2 regions of the Terribacillus sp. AE2B 122 genome follow, and region 2 is predicted to be linked to the other one. Evidence: riboswitches for the same ligand, from Rfam matches in the RefSeq annotation. Region 2 holds a riboswitch; the other holds the start of a gene.
What was found. A riboswitch is a leader RNA that binds a small molecule or an ion and turns the genes downstream of it on or off. The one in region 2 is predicted to bind FMN.

Region 1: another riboswitch for FMN. It lies ahead of ribE (riboflavin synthase); the one in region 2 lies ahead of AE2B122_RS16070 (ECF transporter S component).

What each region holds. Positions count from the first base shown of each region.
Region 1 covers NZ_LR700947.1:60,219-71,272, reverse strand. Annotated here, with positions in the region: gene AE2B122_RS14315 (carbamoyl phosphate synthase small subunit) at 1-978, shown strand, start outside; gene carB (carbamoyl-phosphate synthase (glutamine-hydrolyzing) large subunit) at 971-4,174, shown strand; gene argF (ornithine carbamoyltransferase) at 4,171-5,121, shown strand; gene AE2B122_RS14300 (VanZ family protein) at 5,270-5,842, shown strand; gene AE2B122_RS14295 (MFS transporter) at 5,843-7,111, opposite strand; gene AE2B122_RS14290 (winged helix-turn-helix domain-containing protein) at 7,114-7,734, opposite strand; FMN riboswitch at 7,890-8,030, shown strand; gene ribE (riboflavin synthase) at 8,366-9,013, shown strand; partial or broken gene ribB (3,4-dihydroxy-2-butanone-4-phosphate synthase) at 9,025-9,642, shown strand; gene ribE (6,7-dimethyl-8-ribityllumazine synthase) at 9,750-10,214, shown strand; gene AE2B122_RS14270 (DNA topology modulation protein FlaR) at 10,291-10,866, shown strand; gene AE2B122_RS14265 (PadR family transcriptional regulator) at 11,007-11,054, shown strand, end outside.
Region 2 covers NZ_LR700948.1:107,447-118,500, forward strand. Annotated here, with positions in the region: gene AE2B122_RS16025 (MalY/PatB family protein) at 1-1,157, opposite strand, end outside; gene AE2B122_RS16030 (alpha/beta fold hydrolase) at 1,227-2,039, opposite strand; gene yugI (S1 domain-containing post-transcriptional regulator GSP13) at 2,306-2,671, shown strand; gene AE2B122_RS16040 (DUF378 domain-containing protein) at 2,717-2,950, opposite strand; gene AE2B122_RS16045 (glucose-6-phosphate isomerase) at 3,096-4,442, shown strand; gene AE2B122_RS16050 (TrkA family potassium uptake protein) at 4,483-5,484, opposite strand; gene AE2B122_RS16055 (phosphotransferase family protein) at 5,553-6,353, shown strand; gene AE2B122_RS16060 (thioredoxin family protein) at 6,417-6,974, opposite strand; gene AE2B122_RS16065 (M20/M25/M40 family metallo-hydrolase) at 7,086-8,144, shown strand; FMN riboswitch at 8,203-8,349, shown strand; gene AE2B122_RS16070 (ECF transporter S component) at 8,539-9,117, shown strand; gene AE2B122_RS16075 (TraR/DksA C4-type zinc finger protein) at 9,324-9,707, opposite strand; gene AE2B122_RS16080 (hotdog fold thioesterase) at 9,724-10,110, opposite strand; gene AE2B122_RS16085 (1,4-dihydroxy-2-naphthoate polyprenyltransferase) at 10,204-11,054, opposite strand, start outside.

The DNA.
Region 1 (11,054 bases), on a different contig from region 2:
ATGACAGGTTATCAGGAAGTTATGACTGATCCTTCCTATGCCGGCCAGATAGTTACGATGACGTACCCATTGATCGGAAACTATGGTTTCAATACGCATGATAAAGAAAGTCATACACCGTCTATTCATGGGCTTGTCATTTCAACTCCATGTGAAACACCGGCTCATTACCAAGCAACCCAGACATTGCAGGATATTGCCAATGAGCATAACTTTCCGATTCTGGCGCAGGTGGATACACGTAAACTGACGAAAATCATCCGTAAGCATGGGGACGTTTATGGAAAGATGACCAAATCACCAGGAGCTGTTCCGGAGAAAGTGAAAGTATCTGAAAAGATTGTAGAAAGTGTATCGGTGAAAAAGGCGCAGTTCCACCCGGCAGAAGGTCAGTCGGCAGCTCATGTGGCCATCATTGATTACGGCTATAAGCATTCGATTCGGGATATGCTGCTAGATAATAAATGTGACGTCACAGTCTTTCCTTTTGAAACGACTCTTGAAGAGCTGAGAGATGCAAAAGTAGATGGTGTGCTGCTGTCGAATGGTCCTGGAGATCCAAAATCTCTGCACTATTTAGCCGGCGAAATCAAACGGATAGCAGAATATTACCCAACTTTAGGAATTTGTCTTGGGCATCAGCTTTTGGCGCTTGCATTCGGCGGTAATACAATGCGGCTGCCTTATGGGCATAGAGGGAGCAATCATCCGGTCCAGCATTTGCCTAGCGGAAAGGTATCGATCACTTCCCAAAACCATGGTTATGTCGTCGACGAAGCTTCTATTTCTCAGTCCCGGTGGAATATCCTTTACAGTAATGTGAATGATGGATCGGTAGAAGGGCTGCAGCATTGCTCAAAACCGATTATGAGCGTTCAATTCCATCCAGAGGCACATCCTGGCCCGAGCGATACGTATGATGTGTTCGAACAATTTTTGAATTCGGTACGTAATAGAGGAGTGACAGCATATGCCTAAGCAAGCTCACATCAAGAAAGTCCTTGTTATCGGTTCTGGCCCGATCGTAATAGGGCAAGCAGCAGAATTTGATTATGCGGGCACACAAGCATGCCTTGCCTTAAAAGAAGAAGGCGTAGAGGTCATCCTCGTCAATAATAACCCTGCGACAATTATGACGGATCAGGCATTTGCCGATCAGGTGTATTTGGAGCCGCTCACCTGTGAATCCTTGACCAATATCATTGAAAAAGAAAGACCGGATGGCCTGCTGCCTACTTTAGGCGGCCAGACCGGCCTTAACCTGGCGGTAAGCTTGGATCAGGCAGGCGTATTGGAAAAATACAGCGTTACATTGCTAGGTACGCCGCTTGATGCAATCCAGCGCGGAGAAGATCGGGAGCTATTCAAGCAGATGATGCAGGATATCAATGAGCCTGTCCCGGAAAGTCTTCCGATTACTTCAATTGAGGAAGCAAAAGCTTTTGCAGAGAGTACAGGATTTCCAATCATCATCCGTCCTGCCTATACATTAGGCGGAGCTGGAGGAGGAATCGCAAACGACCTGCCGGAACTGCTGCGTTATGTAAAGAGCGGAACGCAGGCAAGCCCGATAAATCAGGTGCTTATCGAGCAGAGTGTGAAGGGCTGGAAGGAAATTGAGTACGAAGTGATGCGGGATGCCAATGATACATGCATCATCGTCTGCAATATGGAAAATATCGACCCTGTCGGAATACATACAGGAGACAGTATCGTTGTCGCACCTTCCCAAACACTGACAGACAGGCAGTATCAAATGCTTCGGACTGTATCATGTAAAGTCATCCGTGAGCTAGGTGTCGTTGGAGGCTGTAATATCCAGTTCGCGCTAAATCCGCATAGTGATGAGTATGTCATCATCGAGGTGAACCCTCGGGTAAGCCGTTCCAGTGCTTTAGCTTCCAAGGCGACAGGCTATCCGATTGCTCGTATTGCTGCAAAGCTAGCACTTGGCTACCATCTGCATGAGGTGCCGAACCCGATTACAGGAGATACATTTGCCAGCTTCGAGCCTGCTATCGACTATGTAGCTGTGAAAATACCGCGCTGGCCATTTGATAAGTTCACGCAGGCTGATCGTCTGCTTGGAACACAAATGAAAGCAACAGGCGAAGTTATGGCGCTTTCCCGTAACCTGCCAGCCGGTCTGCATAAAGCGATCCGTTCCTTGGAAATCGGCTTGGAGGAATTCCGTTTGCCATCCGCTGAAGCATGGACTGATGCTGAACTGGAACAAGGTCTTAAAGATGCAGATGATCGCAGACTGTTTTTGCTTGCTGAAGCACTGCGCCGGGGAGTCTCAATCGAGACGTTGCATGACTGGACAGAGATTACAACATTCTTCCTTCATGAGATGAAGCGGATTATCGATGTTGAGCAAGAGTTAAAAGAAGGCGGCTGGCAGCCGGATGAGGCACTTCTCCGAAAAGCAAAGACTCTTGGGTTCAGCGATGTTGCCCTTGCCAGAGTCCTCAATCAGCCTTTAGCAGCAGTGGAAGGATTAATTAAGGAGCAGGAAATCAAGCCTTCCTACAAGATGGTTGATACATGTGCAGCTGAATTCTCTGCGCAAACTCCATATTTCTATTCCAGCTGGCAGGAAGAAGATGAGGTCGAAGCCTTATCTGCAGCAAATAAGAAAGTAGTGGTGCTCGGTTCTGGTCCAATACGGATAGGGCAAGGTGTGGAATTCGATTTCTGCTCTGTACAATCGGCTTTATCTTTGAGAGAGCAAGGTATTCAATCTATTGTTATTAACAATAATCCCGAAACTGTCAGTACGGATTTCAATACAGCTGATCATCTGTATTTCGAGCCTCTCACAAAAGAAGATGTGCTGCACATTATTGAAAAAGAACAAGCAGACGAGGTGCTCGTTCAGTTCGGAGGGCAGACAGCGATTAATTTAGCGGCAGATTTGGAGGAAGCAGGTGTAACAATTGCTGGAACGAGTACATCTTCCATAGATCGCGTAGAGAATAGAGAAGCCTTCTATGATTTGCTGCATAAGCTGAACATCCCGCATATTCCGGGCACGACTGTGATGGATACCGCTTCCTTGCATGACGAAGCCCGCAGAATCGGTTATCCGATTCTGATTCGCCCATCTTATGTGATTGGTGGTCAAGGGATGGTCATCTTGCATTCAGAAGATGCGCTGGAATCTTATTTAGAAGCGCTTCAGCAGCAGATTCACACATCACGCCTGTTTCCGCTGCTTCTTGATAAATATGTCCCTGGCATGGAGGTAGAGGTAGATGTTGTTTGTGATGGTGCTGACATCCTTATCCCCGGTATCTATGAACATATCGAACCAGCTGGAATCCATAGCGGCGACAGTACAGCAATTTTCCCTGCACCTAGCTTGAGTGAATCAGAGAAAGATATGATTGTCAGCTATGCTAGTCGAATCTCAGATTCTCTTAACGTGAAAGGCATCATGAACATTCAGTTTGTCTTTAGTGAAGACCGTAACATTTTATATGTCTTGGAGGTTAACCCGCGCGCGTCCCGTACCGTTCCTATTTCCAGTAAAGTGACGGGAATCCCATTGGTAGACTTAGCTACCAGAATACAGATGGGAGAAGCTTTGCAGGATTCTGGTTATCCACTCGGCCTGCAAAAAGAAATACCGTTTTATGCGGTTAAGCTGCCTGTCTTTTCCACTACTAAATTGGCAGGTATTGATCCGCTTCTTGGACCGGATATGCAATCGACAGGAGAGGCAATTGGATTAGGCAAGACGGTTACGGAGGCATTGAATAAGGCATTTGGCTGGAAGGAAAAAACACTCCGGTCTTTGACAAAAGATGCCCAAGTCCTTTTAGATGTAGAATCCTCCGATTTGGAAGGTCTGGAGGAATTACTTGAACAGCTGCAAGCGCATGTTGTACTGACAGAGCAGACTGCAGCACTTCTTCCTGATAGTGGTTCATTCAAGGTCGTTTCCTATGAAGAAGCTATCCTTTTGATTGAAGATCAAAAGATGACAGCTGTATGCAGTACGAGAAAAGGGTTCCAAGGTATTCGCGAATCGGCATGGAAGACAGAAACACCGTGTATGACAAGTTTGTCGACGATGCAAAGCTACTGGTTGGCTAGTCAGGAAAAATTCTCTGACAGTCTATCGATGTCGGATTACTTGGAGCAAACGGAAAAGGAGCATGTGCAATGAAACAGACGATAGAACAGCAATCCCTGGCAGGCAAAAGCCTATTATCACTGCAGGATTTGACGAAGGAAGAAATTCTGTATGTGCTGGATCTGGCTGCCGAGTTGAAAAAACAGAATAAAAAAGGCGAGCTGATTCAGCCGCTGGCAGGGAAAACCTTAGGAATGATTTTTGAAAAGTCATCGACACGGACGCGTGTTTCTTTTGAAACAGGTATTTATCAGCTTGGTGGTATGGGGCTTTACTTGAACTCCAAAGATTTGCAGCTTGGTCGGGGCGAACCGGTTGCCGACACAGCGAAGGTTCTATCTGGTTATCTGGATGCTATCATGATTCGTGCCAATTCCCATAAGATGGTGGAAGAACTGGCAGCGCATGCTACTATCCCGGTGATCAATGGCTTAACCGATTTGTTCCATCCATGTCAGGCTCTGGCTGATTTGCAGACGATCTTGGAGTATAAAGGAACATTGGATGGCGTGAAGCTAGCTTATATCGGTGATGCTAACAATGTTGCTAATAGTTTAATGATTGCAGCAGCGAAAACAGGGATGCAAATTCGAATTGCATCTCCTGCTGGATATCAGCCGCTGACTGAAATCGTTGAAAAAGCGAGAGAAATCAGCGATGATCCAGATTTTCTTCTTATTACAGAGAGTCCGGAAGAAGCTGCCGCAGGTGCAGATGTACTTTATACAGATGTCTGGACGAGTATGGGGCAGGAGGAAGAGGCACAGGCTAGACTGACAGCTTTCCAGGGATTCCAAGTGAACGAAACGCTAATGGATTCTGCTGCGTCAGATGCTATCTTCCTGCACTGTCTGCCGGCACATCGGGGTGAAGAAGTGGCAGCAGCTGTTATTGATGGTCCGCAATCGGCAGTATTCCAGGAAGCTGAAAACCGCCTGCATGCCCAAAAAGCGCTTATGCTTGCAGTTATGGGGAAATAAAAGGGAATGAAAAGAAACCGTCTGAAAAAAGGCGGTTTCTTTTCTTTATCTATGCGTTCACAAGGCTTGGAAAATCATGTAGACTAAAGAGTATATGTCCACTTACTCTACGTAAGGGACTTCTAGGATACAGGAGAGAATAATTACTATGTTAACTTACGTAGCGCCAGCTATATTCCTGGCGTTTGTCTATTTATTGTCTATTATTCCGTTTCATCAGACGGTTGGTATTACCAAGAAACAACATTTATTGATGGCATCCTTCGCTATCTATGTGATCGCTGTCATCTGCCTTACATTTTTCCCATTGCCTGTGGATCAGAACCTTATCGAAGAAAATCAGCAGCTGGAAACAAGCTACCGCTGGAACACATCGCCGCTCACTTCCATTATGCAAATCTGGCATACAACACAAATCGATGGCTTCGGTTATGGACTTGCCCTTAAAAATCTAGGCGGTAACATCCTTTTATTCGTGCCGCTCGGCTTTTATTTGCCTTTGCTCGTTCGCCGGACCAGATCGTTCTTTATCGTGGTTCTCTGCGGTCTTGTATTCAGTACAGCAATTGAATCAACACAGGGGCTGCTTAATTATTTTGTTGGCTATAATTACCGCTCTGTCGATATTGACGACATTATCCTGAATGTATTGGGAGCTATGCTGGGCTATGCATTTTACTGGATTGCTCTGCGTCCGTTATTGAAAAGGGGCAAGCTATAATCAGCTTGTTTCCTGCTGGGAATAGTCTTTGAATCCGAGCAGTTCCGGTGACAGGGAGCCAAGCGGTCCCAATTTGCGAAGCTTCGGATACAGAAGCCATGTTACAGAAAGCAATGCAAGACCGCTACCCGCAGCGCAAAAGACCCAAGATACAGGAATAAGCGTAGCTACATATCCGCCAGCTAATGAACCGATGGGCATTGCTATTGTACTGAAACTTGCACTTGCGCTTGTCACCCTGCCGATCAAGGAAACGGGAACCAAAGTTTGTAACATTATTGCGAAGGTGACATTGATACAGCCGACTGGTATCCAAGCGAGTCCGTAAAGAATCACACTCAACCAAGTCCATGGAACGAAGGCAGCGACTGCCCAGATTGCAGAAGCCAGAAACATGGAGCATATTGTCGCTTTCCCAATGGGTAGTTTACTGAAGGAAGATGCTAGTAGCGCACCTATTAAAGCGCCGCAAGACATAGCGGCCAGATACAAACCATATACAGCAGGCCCTTGACGCTCATCCGCGAAAGCAGGCATAACAGCCATGGCTGCGCCTATTGCCAGATTACATAATACTGCTCCCATGAGTGCAGCAGACAGTATGGTTGTGAATAAGATTTTGAGTCCTTCTTTTAGTTCAGTGATGTAAGTGCTGAAGACAGAACGCGTAGTATCGGATTCACCGGTTTGCGCTTTTTGGTGTGGAATTCTTAAGAAGCTGAATAAAAGGAAAGCAATACAGAAGGCAAAAGAGTCGATGATGAATAATAATGTCGCTCCAAAGACAGCAATCATAACACCTGCGATGGCATTAAAGATAAGATCGACACCTTGGTAAGCAAATGAGAATAATGCATTACCAGCAGGTAATTCTTCTTTCTTAAGAACGAGCGGCAATGCCTTTGTTTCTGTCGGATATGCAAATGCATTAATACAGGTCAGAATCGGCATGATGACGAGCAACAGCGTAACAGACAGAAAGTCCAGCCAAGCTGCAAGTGGAATTAGCAGTATAAGCACTGCTTGGAGAGCTTGGGTCCAAATCAGTGTGTTGCGTATCGGCCATCGGTCAACTAGCGGACCTATGAGGAACTGCAATACATTCGGAATTTGTGTCAGTGCCCCGGCTAGACCGGAATAAAATGCGCTGCCGCTCAGATCATAAACGAGCCACATCGCGGCTATGAAATAAATACTGTCTCCAATATTGCTGACAATTCGCCCGGAGAAAAGCAAACCATAATTGCGCTGTTTCAGGATAGCGAACATCTTCAATCCTCCTCATCCATCTCTACGTGATCAAATGACGGTGTGTCAATTTCGAAACCGTAGGCGGAAAAATGATACAGCTTACCATTGGGATCATCTTCAGCTGCCTCACTTTTATCGCGTAGCTTTTGCATCAAACCGAATAAACCCTGTATGAACTCCTTGAAATCATCTTCGGTAGCGCTAATTTCCCAAATGCTCCCAATTGCATCCCAGTCTTTTGGATCGGTAGAGCCGGCTGCTTTGGCAAAGGATGACTCGGGTGCTGTAAGGACGGCTGATCGTGTTTTATGAGACATTTGTACAAAAAGCTGTCTCGTAGATTCGCTTAATTCTTCTGCATAGGGAAGTAAATTCTCTGATGGAAAGAAACCTCTAGCCGCAGCTCTATAAAATTTTTGCACGATGCCATTTTTCTCCTCGGTGCGTATCACTTCGATCAAACCGTTTTTCTCGAGCTCTTTCAAGTGATAGTGAATCTTCGGTCTGCTTGTTTCCAGCAAGACAGCAAGCTGCTGACCAGTATAAGAGGTTTCAACTAGCTTCATGATCATCTCCGCGCGTAGCGGATCACTAATTGCTTTTAGCTGCTCAAAGGTTGTTAATGCCATTGCCTGTTTCATTTGATTTCCTCCTCGGTTAACAATTCTTGAACGGTCAGATTTATTTTACGGCTTAAGTTTATAATTAGTTCCACATATTGTCAATCCAATTTTCAGACTTTTTTCCTGCTGTACAACGACATAAAAAATATGTTAAGGTGGTAGCAATCGAATAGGTTTTCTCTTGGGGCAGGGTGAAATTCCCGACCGGCGGTGATAGGCAGCTTAGCTGTCTTCAGTCCGTGACCCGTTATTATAACGGTGGATTTGGTGAGATTCCAAAGCCGACAGTATAGTCTGGATGGGAAAGAGGAAACGGCGTACTATCCACATGCCAAAAGCAGCTATTTCGTCAATGAACGATAGCTTGTTTCGCTATACTTTTAAAGCCAAAGCCCCAGAATCCAATATTCTGGGGCTTTTTATATGAAGTTAGCGCTATGAAGGAGCAAATTGGCAGCAACCAGCTTGCACCTTATTCGAGTCATTTATTTTTATTAAGAATTTTGATAAAAGAGATTCTAGAAAGTTACATCCCCGATTAACCGTCACACAGCCCCGAGGCGGTAATATTCCCATTCGTAAAGCATGACAAAGCATAAGATAACTTCTTGTATCCTTGAGAAGCTCTTAGAAGTAAAGGAGGAGAAAAGTGTTTACTGGAATTATTCAGGAAGTAGGCAGCATGATTGACGTGAAAAGGCAGGATAAGGCGATGCAACTAACAATTGCCAGTGAAAAACTGACGAAAGATATGCACGTTGGAGATAGTATTTCTGTTAACGGTGTCTGTCTTACGGTTACTAGCTTTACTCCACATACTTTTCAGGTAGATGTTATGCCGGAAACGTTTCACTACAGTTCCTTGTCCAATTTGCAAAGTTCCGAAGCTGTGAATCTGGAGCCTGCACTGCAGCCTAATGGAAGATTGGGCGGCCATTTTGTGAGTGGTCATGTAGATACGACAGGATCTATCCTATCAATACGAGATGAGTCAAATGCTCGTTATATTGACATTGCTGTAACAAAAGGACTGCAGTACTTGATGTCCAAAGGCTCCATTTCGGTTGATGGTGTTTCGTTAACTGTGTTTGAAGTTCGGGAAGATACATTTACTATTTCGCTTATTCCGGAAACGAGGAAAGCGACAATCTTAGGCGATAAAAAGGCTGGAGATTTAGTGAATATCGAATTTGACCAGCTTGCCAAATACATGGAACGGCTGCTGGAGCATCGAAAAAGCCCACAGCCTTCAGGCATTACGACAGAGACATTAGCACAGCACGGATTCCTGGATTAGGAGGAAAATGAATGAAGACGACAATAGATAATGCCATAGAATACCTGAAAAGTGGTAAGCCGATCATTGTCACAGACGATGAAGCAAGAGAGAACGAAGGAGATTTGCTGGCTCTAGCGGCGTATGCAAGCCCCGATACAGTGAATTTCATGGCTTCTGTCGGAAAAGGTCTGATCTGTGCGCCTATTTCCCGGGAAATTGCCGAAAGATTAGATTTGCCCCCGATGGTAGCTAATAATACTGATCCACATGGGACAGCTTTTACTGTAAGTGTTGATCATATCGATTCTACCACTGGTATAAGTGCATTCGAGCGAGCCCATACAATCGCGAAACTAGCAGATACCACGAGCATTGCATCTGACTTCCAGCGTCCGGGACATATATTCCCTCTAATTGCCCAGCAAAATGGTGTGCTAGAGCGTCCTGGACATACGGAAGCCGCGGTTGACCTGGCTAGGTTGGCCGAGAGCGCAGAAGCTGGCTATATATGCGAAATCATGAATGAGGACGGCACAATGGCACGTATGCCGGAACTCGAGAAACTAGCAAAAATGCACGAACTGCCAATCATCACGATTGCTGATTTGATTACGTATAGACAACTGCATGAGGTTAAGGTAGAGAAATAAACAGTAAGCTGAAACGGCTGTGGAGCTTGCAATATCAGTAAAGCATACCTAGAAATAAAAAAAGATGAGGACAAATAAAGTCCCTTATACAAAGGAGTAATCATATGGTTAACGTATTAGAAGGAAATGTAGTAGGATCTGATTTGAAGATTGGGATTGTTGTAGGAAGGTTTAATGAATTCATCACGAGCAAGCTATTGAGCGGCGCGATTGATACGTTAAAGCGTCACGGTGTCGATGAAGCGAAGGTAGATGTAGCGTGGGTACCTGGCGCATTTGAAATACCTCTTGTTGCTGACAAACTTGCTGAAAGCAAAAAATACGATGCTGTCATTACATTAGGCACAGTTATCAAAGGCTCTACACCTCACTTTGATTATGTGAGCAATGAAGTGGCAAAAGGAGTAGCAAGTGCTGCCAGTAAGGCCGGTATTCCGATTATCTTTGGAGTACTGACAACTAATACAATCGAACAAGCAATTGAGCGTGCAGGTACGAAAGCAGGCAACAAAGGCGCTGAAGCAGCGGTTTCCGCGATCGAAATGGCTAATTTACTAAAACAAATCTAAGCAAAGGAGCAGAGGGTGACCTCTGCTTCTTTTTTGTATTAAGAAAATAATGTATATTTTTGGTGGGGGTGCTTGCATGAAAATGCACTATGAATTAATGGGTGATATGAATAAAGTCAAATTACCCTGCAAAATACATATCATCGGTTCTGTGGGCAGCGGGAAGACGACTCTTGCCAAAGATTTATCGCAACTTCTTGGTGCTTCCCATCACGAGCTTGATAACGTAGTTTGGAAGCGTTCTTTGGAGGGAGACACCCGCCGCTCTGACAAGGAGAAGATGGAGTTCATAAAAGATATCATCGATTCGGATGCCTGGATTATCGAGGGTGTCCATACAGATGATTGGATAGAAGACAGCCTTCTGAATGCAGAATTGATTATTTTGCTGGATCCGTCTTATGGGATAAGAAATATCCGGATTATCAAACGATTTCTGCGCCAAAAATTAAAAATGGAGATGGCTAATTACAAGCCTTCAATTCGTATTTTTCTGAGAATGTTCAAGTGGAATCGTTATTTTGAGCGTACGGTTAAGCCATTTATCTTTGACAGGTTCTCTGCATACGGTCATAAGATAATCATTGCGGAAAGTAAATTAGATGTAATCGAATATTTGTCCTTTATAGAAAGGAAGTTTGAAGCAGGTTAATAGCCTGTTTTTTTATTTTTGGTAAAAAGATGCAGAAATTACTTTGACACGCAGAGTAATATGTTTTATGATTACTTTATCAGATAGAGTAATCGTGAAAGAAGGGATAGCACATTCGGAGTGATACAATTCGAGGACATTTGGATTCCATTATCCTTCGTCTGCTGATGGATGGGGATAAGTATGGT
Region 2 (11,054 bases):
TTAAGGCTGTTTTTCAGCCGGTCCAGGGCATCCCGCATCGTTTCAGGCGGGCAGGCAATGTTCATCCGAACAAATCCAGTACCTGCTTCTCCGAATTGTACACCGTCATTGAATCCTAGCTTCGCTTTCTGGGCAAAGAAGTCCATCAGTTCTTTTGGTTCCAACTTCATTTGACGGCAATCCAGCCACATCAAATAGGTGCCTTCCAGCGGTGCAAGCTGGATAAGAGGAGTATCAGCCAATGCTTCTTCCGTCAGCTTCCGATTTACTGCCAAAATGTCCAGCAAACCATCCAGCCATTCCTCGCCGTCCGTATAAGCGGCTTCCATTGCAGCGACTGCCATCGTATTCAACATATGGAAGCCTTGCTTAGAGAAGGTTTCTTGCAGCTGCTTTCGCATATCTTCCTGCTCAACGATGCTGTATGATACCTGCAGTCCTGCCAAATTGAATGTTTTTGACGGGGACAAGAATGTGATTGTCCGTTTGCTCATGTCTTCAGACAAGGAGGCAATGGGGATATGCTGATTCCCTTCATGAATTAAATCGGCATGAATCTCATCTGACAAAAGTAAAACATCGTACGTTTGACATAGGTTCACTAAGCGCTTTAGCTCCTCTTTCGTCCAAACACGTCCGACTGGATTATGCGGATTACAAAGAATCATCGTCTTTGCTCCTTCTCGGAAACATGTCTCCAAGTGCTCGAAATCCATCTGGTATGTACCATTTTCTTCGAGCAAAGGATTTTCGACGATTTTGCGGTCATGTGCAGTGACCACGCTGTAAAAAGGAGCATAAACAGGCGTCTGGATGACGACTTGCTCACCAGGTTCTGTAAACGTCTGGATAGCCATATGCAGACTGGTTACTACGCCGGGGCTGTAAAGCAGCCAGCTTGGCTTAATGCGCCAGCCGTGGCGTTTTTCAACCCAATTGGATACGGTCTTTGAAATACTCGCATCTGTAATTGTATAACCATAAATACCGTGTTCAGCCCTGTTCTTCAAGGCGTCTATCACCGCTCGAGGTGATTGGAAGTCCATATCTGCGACCCACATCGGCAGAACATCTTCTCCTCCATATAATGCTGTAAGGTTGTCCCATTTCACCGATCGGGTCTTTCTGCGGTCGTGAACTGTTTCGAAATTATGCATAGTCCGTACTCCTTCCATCATTTCTTTCCCCATTATATAAAGAAATCCTTCGAAAAGCGAAAGGCTTGATCATTCTATATACGAGAGAATTGTTTCAGGCGTTTCCTCAGGGAGAAGATGACCGGCATCAGGAAGGATATGGAGTGTAGCATTCGGAAGCTCGGCAAGCAGACGATAGCCGATCGAAGGGGGCAATAATGGATCCTTCTTTCCCCAGAAAATAATTGTGTCTGCTTGTATCTGCTGCAAACTGTCATTTGGCAAATCGCCGCCTCGTGTTCGGATGAAGCTAGCAAGACTTGGATAAAGATCCTTAGCCATAAAGGGGATGCTATACGCAACCACCATCCGAAGGGTGACCTTATCAGGATCAGCTACAAGGTGGCGCAGGAAACCAACGACACTGCTGGCTTCGAATGCGAGGTGCATAATGGCAGGGAAGATGCTGGCGGAAGCGATCAAGCTTGAGAATGCGTCTGTTGGCAGCATATAGCTTGATGGTGCAAACAGAAACAGTTTATTTATCCGATCAGGGTAACTATAGGCGAGACGCATGGCAATTTGACCGCCCATTGAATGACCGCCAATATCTATTTTTTCTATCTGTAAATGATCAAGAAGAGATGCGGCAAGACGGGTATAATCTTCATAGGAAAAAGCTATTTCAGCCGATTTTTGGCTATTTCCAAAGGGGGGGAAATCTAATGTCACTACTTGGTACCGTTGACGCAGCTCCGGAATCATGCGGTGAAAGCAGCCTCCGGAGGCAAGGAACCCGTGAAGAAGAAGGATTGTGCGGGAGGTGTCATGACTGTAAGAAGAATAAATACGATAATCAATAGCTATATCTTCGTAGTAGAAGGTATGGTTCGAGTAAGACATTCTAGCTTGCCCCTTTGCCTGCAATTAGTTCTAGTTTCGGTCATTTTGGACTTTATATGCAAAAAAAATAGCAAAGCGATACGCATCGCTTTGCCTACAGGGGGAATACGAGAAAGTCTTACATAACTATGTATTACCAAAATTGCTTACTAGCAAACCTATTCTAATAAAAAAATTATACATATATAAATTTTTGCCGAAACCAACTTACTGTGATAGAATTATTTATTGCGTATAAAAGTAGAAAAAATCAGGAGTTGTTTAGTATGGCAGAGAAGTTCGAAACAGGACAAGTATTGACAGGTAAAGTAACAGGAATCCAGCCTTACGGTGCTTTTGTTGCATTGGATGAGCAGGTTCAAGGTTTGGTTCACATTTCCGAGGTGACTCATGGTTTCGTTAAAGATATCAATGAACACCTATCTGTAGGCGATGAAGTTAAAGTTAAAATTCTTGATATCAACGAACAAAGCGGTAAATATTCCCTTTCTATCCGTGCTACAGAAGAAGCACCTGCAAAGCAGCAGCAAGCTAGCGTTCAGAAGCAAGCTGTTTCTGAGGATGCTCCAGCAGGATTCAATACGTTGAAAGACAAGCTTCAGGATTGGATCAAACAAACTGAAGGCAAATAATTAGAAAGACCCCCATAATAGGGGGTCTTTTTTTGATTTATCCATTTATGCCTTGGTTGTTGTCGCTTCTTCCACTTCTTTACGCTCTAGGAACAGAGCGGAAATTGACACAAGACCAGCCAAGCCGACAAGACTGTAGATGATCCGTGGGAAAGCAGCCGCCTGACTGCCGTTACCAAAGATACCTGCAACCAAGTCGTAGTTGAATAAACCGACTAGTCCCCAGTTGATCGCGCCAATTATGACAAGAACAAGAGCGATACGCTGTATCATATTCAACTGCATAACCTCCATTTCATGAAGCGAGATGATAAATCTTTCTTAGCATGCCTTTGTTGACCGATTATATTCCTATAACAATTCTTGATTTACTTGTCCAGTTTCGGTAAAGTTGCTATAGTAAGCAGTTTCAAGGAGGATGAATATGACACACATCGGATTTGATTATAAGAAAGCGTTGCCATATATCGGGGAGCAGGAACTGGATTACCTTGCACCGCTCGTGCAGGCCGCGCATGAACAATTACATAATAAAACAGGTGCCGGCAATGATTTCTTAGGCTGGCTTGAATTACCAATGGATTACGACAAAGAAGAGTTCGCTCGTATCAAGCAGGCAGCAGCGAAGATCCAATCTGATTCGGATGTTTTGCTCGTTGTCGGAATTGGCGGTTCTTATCTTGGCGCTCGTGCGGCAATTGAAGCACTGACACACAGCTTTTTCAACGTACTTTCTAAAGAAGACCGCAAAGCACCACAAGTATTCTTTGTCGGCAATAGCATCAGTGCCCCATATTTGAATCAGCTTCTTGATGCAATTAAGGGCAAAGATGTCAGTGTGAATGTTATATCCAAAAGTGGTACAACAACTGAACCGGCAATTGCCTTCCGTATCTTCAAAAAGTATTTGGAAGAGAAGTACGGAGCCGAAGAAGCACGCAAGCGTATTTATGCCACAACGGATAAAGCAAGAGGTGCTTTGAAAACACTTGCCAGCAAAGAAGGATATGAGTCGTTCGTCATCCCTGATGATGTTGGCGGCCGTTTCTCTGTGCTGACAGCTGTGGGACTATTGCCAATTGCAGCTGCTGGTGTTGATATCGACAGCATCATGTCTGGCGCGCAAAAGGCGCAGGAAGAACTGTCTGTATCTGATCTGAAGGAGAACCCGGCATATCAATACGCAGCTATCCGAAACGTTCTTTATAACAAAGGTAAGAATATCGAACTGCTTGTGAACTACGAGCCATCATTGCAGTATTTCAGTGAATGGTGGAAACAATTGTTCGGTGAAAGTGAAGGGAAGGATTTGAAAGGATTGTTCCCGGCGTCTGCTAACTTTTCTACAGATTTACATTCCCTAGGTCAATATGTACAGGAAGGCCGCCGCGACTTGTTCGAAACAGTCGTGCTTGTGAAACAGCCTGTCTCTGATGTGACCATAGAAGCGGAAGAGGAAGACCTTGATGGCCTGAACTATCTTGCAGGTCAGACAGTTGATCAAGTGAACTACAAAGCGTTCCAGGGTACACTGCTTGCTCATACAGATGGTAACGTACCAAACTTAGTCGTAGAAGTTCCAGCACTGGATTCGTTCAGCTTCGGGTATCTGGTATACTTCTTCGAGAAAGCATGTGCAATCAGCGGATACTTGCTTGGTGTGAATCCGTTCGATCAGCCAGGAGTGGAAGCATATAAGAAGAACATGTTCGCACTGCTTGGCAAGCCTGGCTATGAAGAAGAAAAAGCAAAATTAGAAAAAAGATTATAATTGATAAATCCCTTCTGGCCCTGGTGGCAGAAGGGATTTTTTATTCGATATGCTGCAAGGTGATGATGCTGTCTTCCTGAAGCATCGGTTCCTGGAAGTCTGGGCTCATATCTATTGTTTCTCCACGCATATAACCAATTGCCGTCTTCTCTTTACGGGCAAAATAACGGCTTGCTTCAAAGAAGCTTTTACCTGCTAATTCACTTGGCAATGATATGCTTCGAATTTCCTGTTCTTTCAGAAAATGCAGCAGCAGCTCCAGATGACTTTTCTTTTCTTTATGATACACTTCGTGGAAAAACAATGTGCTCACGAAATCATTTGATCGGATGACGACATCTGCTCCTGCACGGCGAAGGTTTTCTTTCTGACTATGCGTCAGCACTTCGGCCACGATATGAAGATTTGGATTGTTTCCTCGTAAAGCAATTGCTGTCAGAATTGTCATGTAATCAATCTGTTTCTCGTTTTTGCCAGCGTTTGCAGTAATAATAGCGGTCTTTGCATATTGGATATTCGCTTTTTGAAGGGTCTTATCCTCAGATGCGTCTCCACGGATGAAGTGTAAAGTATGTTCCCGGTAGGGGAGCATAGTCAGTGACTGATCGATTAAGACGACAGACTGTTCCGGGTGTTTTTCATTCAGCTTCTCAAGCAGTGTCCTGGTCCGCTCATTCCAGCCAATAATGATGATATGATTACTTCCTTTGAACTCAGTAAGCCCTTTGGAAAGATCCTGGGTATACTTTACAGTTCCAGCAGCAATGGTGGTCAAAGAAAAAGTAACAAGACCAGCTCCAGATAGGATGAGGAAAATTGCAAGTATCTTGCCATACAATGTTTCCGGAATCAAGTCTCCGTAGCCGACAGTGGAAGCAGTGACGAATGCCCACCAGATACCGTCAAAATAAGTTGGGAATTGCTTCGGTTCTATGTGGCGCATGCATATGCCGAATAACACCATCACCACAAGTATAGTAGAAAAGAGACGTACAAATATGGGAAGGCGGAAATAGAAACGGCGCAGAAACTGTGTAACCATGCTATCCCTCCTCAATTTTTGTTAGTATATGTATATTCACATGCTTTAAACGGACAGGAGGAGAAGGGTTGGATAAATTGACAGCAGCATGGCTGGAAGGGCACTTGCAGGAGCCAATCAGGCAAGTAGAAGCTATTGATTCGGGTTGGGATCATGACGTATATGTACTGAATGACAACTGGGTATTCCGAGTGCCAAAAAAAGCTATAACAGCCAACCAGGAAGTGGAGAAAATACTTAAGGATTTGCAGACCAAAACAAATATTGCACTGCCGGCATTTACCATCTGTACAACTCCGGAGGGCAGAGAAGCGATGCTCTATCCATACATACCAGGTCAACCAATCTCTGCGAGCATGTCGGATCTTTTTCTGGAGAATGCCGCGATTCAGCTAGGTACCTTTCTTTCGAAGCTTCACAAACTAGATCCCACCAGTTACAGGCTGCCAAAAAGAGACAGATCTTATTATGATCTGCTCCTTGAGAAAATAAGATTGTTTTATCCCGATTTATCCGCTTCTGTTATCCATCATACAGAGAGTGTGTTTGCAAAACTGCATCCGGTTTTTACCACTGTAGTACATGGCGATCTCAGACCAGCGCATATTTTGTGGGAGGAATCATCCCGTCAGGTCGGCATCATCGATTTCAGTGATATGCATGTTGGTGATCCAGCCATCGATTTTGTTGGAATCAGACAAATAAATACGGATTTTTTGAAGCAAGTATTGTTTAATTATGATTCTGCCGACAAGGAGGCAATCTGTCAGCGTGCAGACCTGCTAACCAACTTAGGGGTGTATTATGAACTGCTTGAATATGGACCTAGCCGCAAGCTGGCAGCTAAGATGGAGCGCCAATTTGTGTGATATGGAAGCGGCGTGACACATATCTTGCTTTGCAAAACAAAAAAACATCCGTAATGGATGTTTTTATGCTTCTTCAAGGCCGCGTTTAAAACTTGCATAGACGCGCTGCCAGAAGTCTGTATTGTCACGATAGGATTTTGTAATAAAAGTGAGCATCTGATTGCGTTTTTCTTCATATTCAGGTGCATCCTTATCTGGCAGACTGCTGAAGGATTCATCTATATATACTTGTAGTTCAGGAGCTCTTGGACCCCATTTTGCAACTTCATCCCCATTTTGGTTAATAAAGATTATGATCGGAATGGAACGGCTTTTCCCATTAGTTAGGTATTGATCCATCAACTCAAGGTTTTCATCACGGTGAAGGATGCGCACATCAATTGCTCCGGCCTGTGCGATGTGATAAAAAATCGGTAAGTTCAGCATGGCATCTCCGCACCAGTCTTCTGTCAGTACGATGGCACGCAATTTCTGAGTGCGCAGTGTGTTGAAAAATTCCGTATCAGCTGGGAGCTCGTAGTGATCGTAGATATGCATTGTATTTTCTTTATGAGTTTGCATGGAGTCCAAATAAGCGTCGATATTTATTCCTTTTTCAAACCATTCGTTTAGTGTCGTCATGTATCTCATCCTTTCTGATGTTTAGTTTACCCGAGCGCTAGGATAAACTAAACAAATAAGCTTCTGATTATGCTACAGTGATAGAAGACTACATAAAAAGGCGGAATAGACATGCAACTAGATAATCAGGAATTTTTAATGGAATTACTGCGGACGGCATCTCCGTCAAGCTATGAAATGGACATACAGAAAAAGTGGATGAAAGAATATGCTCCATACGCAGATGAGATGAGAACGGATGTATCAGGTAACGCTATTGCAGTTGTAAACCCGGATGCAGAATTCAAAGTCCTTCTTGCTGGGCATTGTGATGAAATCGCAATGGTCGTTACCGGAATTGATGCGAATGGTTTCCTGCAGATTGATGAAATGGGACGCTTCAATGCAAAAGCAGCATTAGGTATGACCGTACAGGTCATAGGTTATAACAAGACGATTCCAGGTGTAGTCGGTGTGAATGCGATGCATCTTGGAGGAGTGAAGGGAGACTTTGAACTGCCGGATCTGTATATAGATTGCGGAGCGAAGTCCAAGCAGGAAATGGAGCAATACGTGCAAGTAGGTGATTTGATCGTCTATCAGCGGCAGCCATCAGTGCTTATGGATCGTTATTTGACTGGAAGAGGTTTGGATAACCGTACAGGTTCATTCATCGTAGGAGAAGTTGTCCGCCGGCTTAAGAAAGAGAACGTTAATGTTGGCGTATATGCAGTCAGCACAGTAAACGAAGAAACAAATATGGGTGGAGCGTATTTCGCAGCAGCTGGTATTCAGCCAGATTTAGCGATTGCATGTGACGTTACATTTGCAACTGACCATCCAGGTGTTAACAAACGGAAAGCAGTAGACGTTAGCTTGGACGGAGGACCTGTGCTGGCTAAAGGTGCACCGATCAACCGAAAAGGGAATATCTTGCTAGAGCAAGCAGCGAAGGAACTGGACATTCCGCTGCAATATGAACTAACACCTCGCGCTACCGGAACTGATGCCGATAAGATGCGCTATTCAGGTAAAGGTGTATCGACAGCGCTTGTGTCTTTGCCGCTTCGCTATATGCACTCCCCGGTGGAAACAGTCAGTCTGCAGGTCATTCAGCAGGAAATCGATCTATTGGTAAAATTCCTGACAAACCTGACTGGCGAAGAAAGCTTGAATCCATTAGACCTGTGAGCATAGGGGTTGCAAATGCACAGAAAGCAGTTATAATATAATAACAAAACTAAATCGATTCTATCTTCGGGGCAGGGTGTAATTCCCGACCGACGGTGACAGCAGGAAACACTGCTGAAGTCCGTGACCCGCAGAACTTAGTTCTGCGGCTGATCCGGTGCAAGTCCGGGACCGACAGTGAAAGTCTGGATGGGAGAAGATACGAAGCAGAAGAGGGATGCCGAACGGGCTATCCTTGTTTCCATACGATATTTGTATGCTTAACATCTTCATGCTTATTTGCGTATATTCCAAGCCCCAGAGCGTTATGCTCCGGGGTTTTTTAACGTAGATAGGCTGCTTCCCCTTCATCAAGAGTTAGAATCGATAAACAAGATGAAGGAGGAGAACGATTATGCGTTCATCCAAGTTAACAAAATCAATCACTTTCGCTTTACTGGGAGCGATCAGCATGGTGCTTATGCTGCTCAATTTCCCGCTTCCATTTCTGCCGCCTTACTTGAAGATAGATTTCAGTGAGATTCCGGTACTGATTGCAGCACTGCTGTTTTCACCGCTTGCAGGTGTTGCTGTCGAAGCAATCAAGAACTTATTATATCTTATCTTTACAGGAGCTGGGGACCCGGTTGGTGTCGTGGCGAATTTCCTGGCAGGCATGCTCTTCGTAATGCCGGTTGCATACTTTTATCATAAATTCAAAGCAGGCAAAAAAACACTCGTGTCAGGATTGGCTACAGGTACAGTTACCATGGCTGTAGGAATGGGTGTACTAAATTACTTTGTTGTTCTGCCATTATATAGCATTTTCCTGGGTTCTCCTGTCCTAAGTGCTGATGCGAAATGGGCAGCAGTCGTTGCTGGTATCCTACCATTCAACCTTTTGAAAGGTATCATCATAGCAATCGTCTTCGTGCCGCTATTTGCAAAACTGAAACCTTGGTTCGCGAAGCGTAAAAGAACAGCTGCAGCATAAGAAAAGCTCCCGATTTGGGAGCTTTTTTATTTGACTGAAAAAGTTGTTGCAAAGCAAGATAATCCATGCTACAATAGTCTAGCGATGAGCTGAATTGCATAAGTCGGTAAAGCACGTCTTAGACACGTGTGGATGTGGCCACATGGCTTTACACGCCGCAATATCAACAAAGGCACCCTGCGAGGGTGCCTTTTCTTATGCACTTTTTAAGCTCTTCTTGTCTCTTCAACTTCAGCTTGTTCCTCTACTAGCAAGCGGGCGGTAGGTTCAGCCTTCAGCCGTTCCTCAGGGATAGGTTCGCCGGATTTCTCGCTTACTCCATACGTACCTTCTTCGATTCTGTCTAATGCATCCTCAATATCACGAAGGCGTTCACGTGCTGCTTCTTTCAATGTTTCTGCAGTTTCACGATCATGCATTTCTGTGCCAAGGTCACCTGGGTGATTGACAATTGTCGAAAGCTCGCCAGTAGAATCATTAGGGAATTCTTTAGCGCTGTTATAACTATCGTTGCCTTTAATTTGTTCCTCTGCTTCTTCCTTCATCGCAAGCAATTGCTTACGGAAATAATCCAGTTTATTTTTATCCATTTTCAATCCATCTCCTTTATTGCCTTCTCGTTTTAACGGCCAGCGTACAGCGGGCGATACAGAGCAGGTCTTCATTCTCATCCGAAATGGATATTTGCCATACCATCGTCGATTTTCCAACATGAATCGGAGAAGCGACTGCAGTTACGATGCCAGACCGAACACTGCGAATATGGTTTGCGTTGATCTCCAGGCCAAACACAGCCTGTGTTGCAGGATCTGCATGCAGGTTGCCTCCAATACTTGCTGCTGTTTCTGCCAAAGCTACGCTAGCACCACCGTGCAAGAAACCCATTGGCTGTCTGTTATGCGGTCCGACGGGCATCTCCATCACAACCTGATCCTTATTTGCTTCGACCACACGCATTTGCAGCTGCTCCATTAATGTATCTGAGAAGTTCATATATAGTAACCTGCTTTCTGTATGTAATGTATTTCCCGTACTAGTATGTATTAAACCTATATAAAAAAGCGGGCTGGATGCCCGCTTCTAAAGTCAGAATGAAAGTGGTACGAATTGCTGGATCAGTAAAGCAATCACAAGCAATAGACCATAAATTGTATTTGTTTGACCTGTTGCCTTCATCGCAGGCATCATCTCAAGCGGCATTGTCTTGCCAATGAAACCACGGTAAGCATCACGAGCTTTCTTAATGCTCAAGAATGTGATGACCGCCCAAATTGGAAGTAATCCTACAGCAATGAACACAGCAGTAATGACATAGCTGACAATAAAACAAATGCCAAGGAAGGTAACACCTTTTTTACGGCCGAGCAGGATCGCAACTGTTCTTCTGCCGTTTACTTTGTCACCGTCATGGTCACGCAGGTTATTGGCGAAATTGATACACGCAATGAAAATAGTCACAGGAATACTGATCAATACAACATCACCAGTAAGTGTTAATGTCTGGATGTAATATGTTATGCAAATGATGATTGCGCCCATAAAAACTCCAGATGTCAATTCCCCGAAAGGTGTGTAGGAAATTGGATAAGGTCCTCCTGTATACAAATAACCGCAAAGCATACATGCTAGTCCGATTAATGCAATATACCAGCTGGATTCCATGCAAATATAAACGCCTAACAGCATGCTGATAGCATAGAAAGTCAATGCTAGTGACAAAACGGTTTTCGGCTTGATACCGTCGCGTACAATGGTACCGCCGATTCCAACAGACTGTTCATTATCCAGGCCGCGGACAAAGTCATAATACTCATTGAACATATTCGTCGCACATTGGATCAGCATACATGCAAGCAGCATAGCTCCGAAAAGCAGCCAGTTGATCTTGCCATCCAATGCAGCGAGCATCGTTCCTATAAAGACAGGCACGAAGGAAG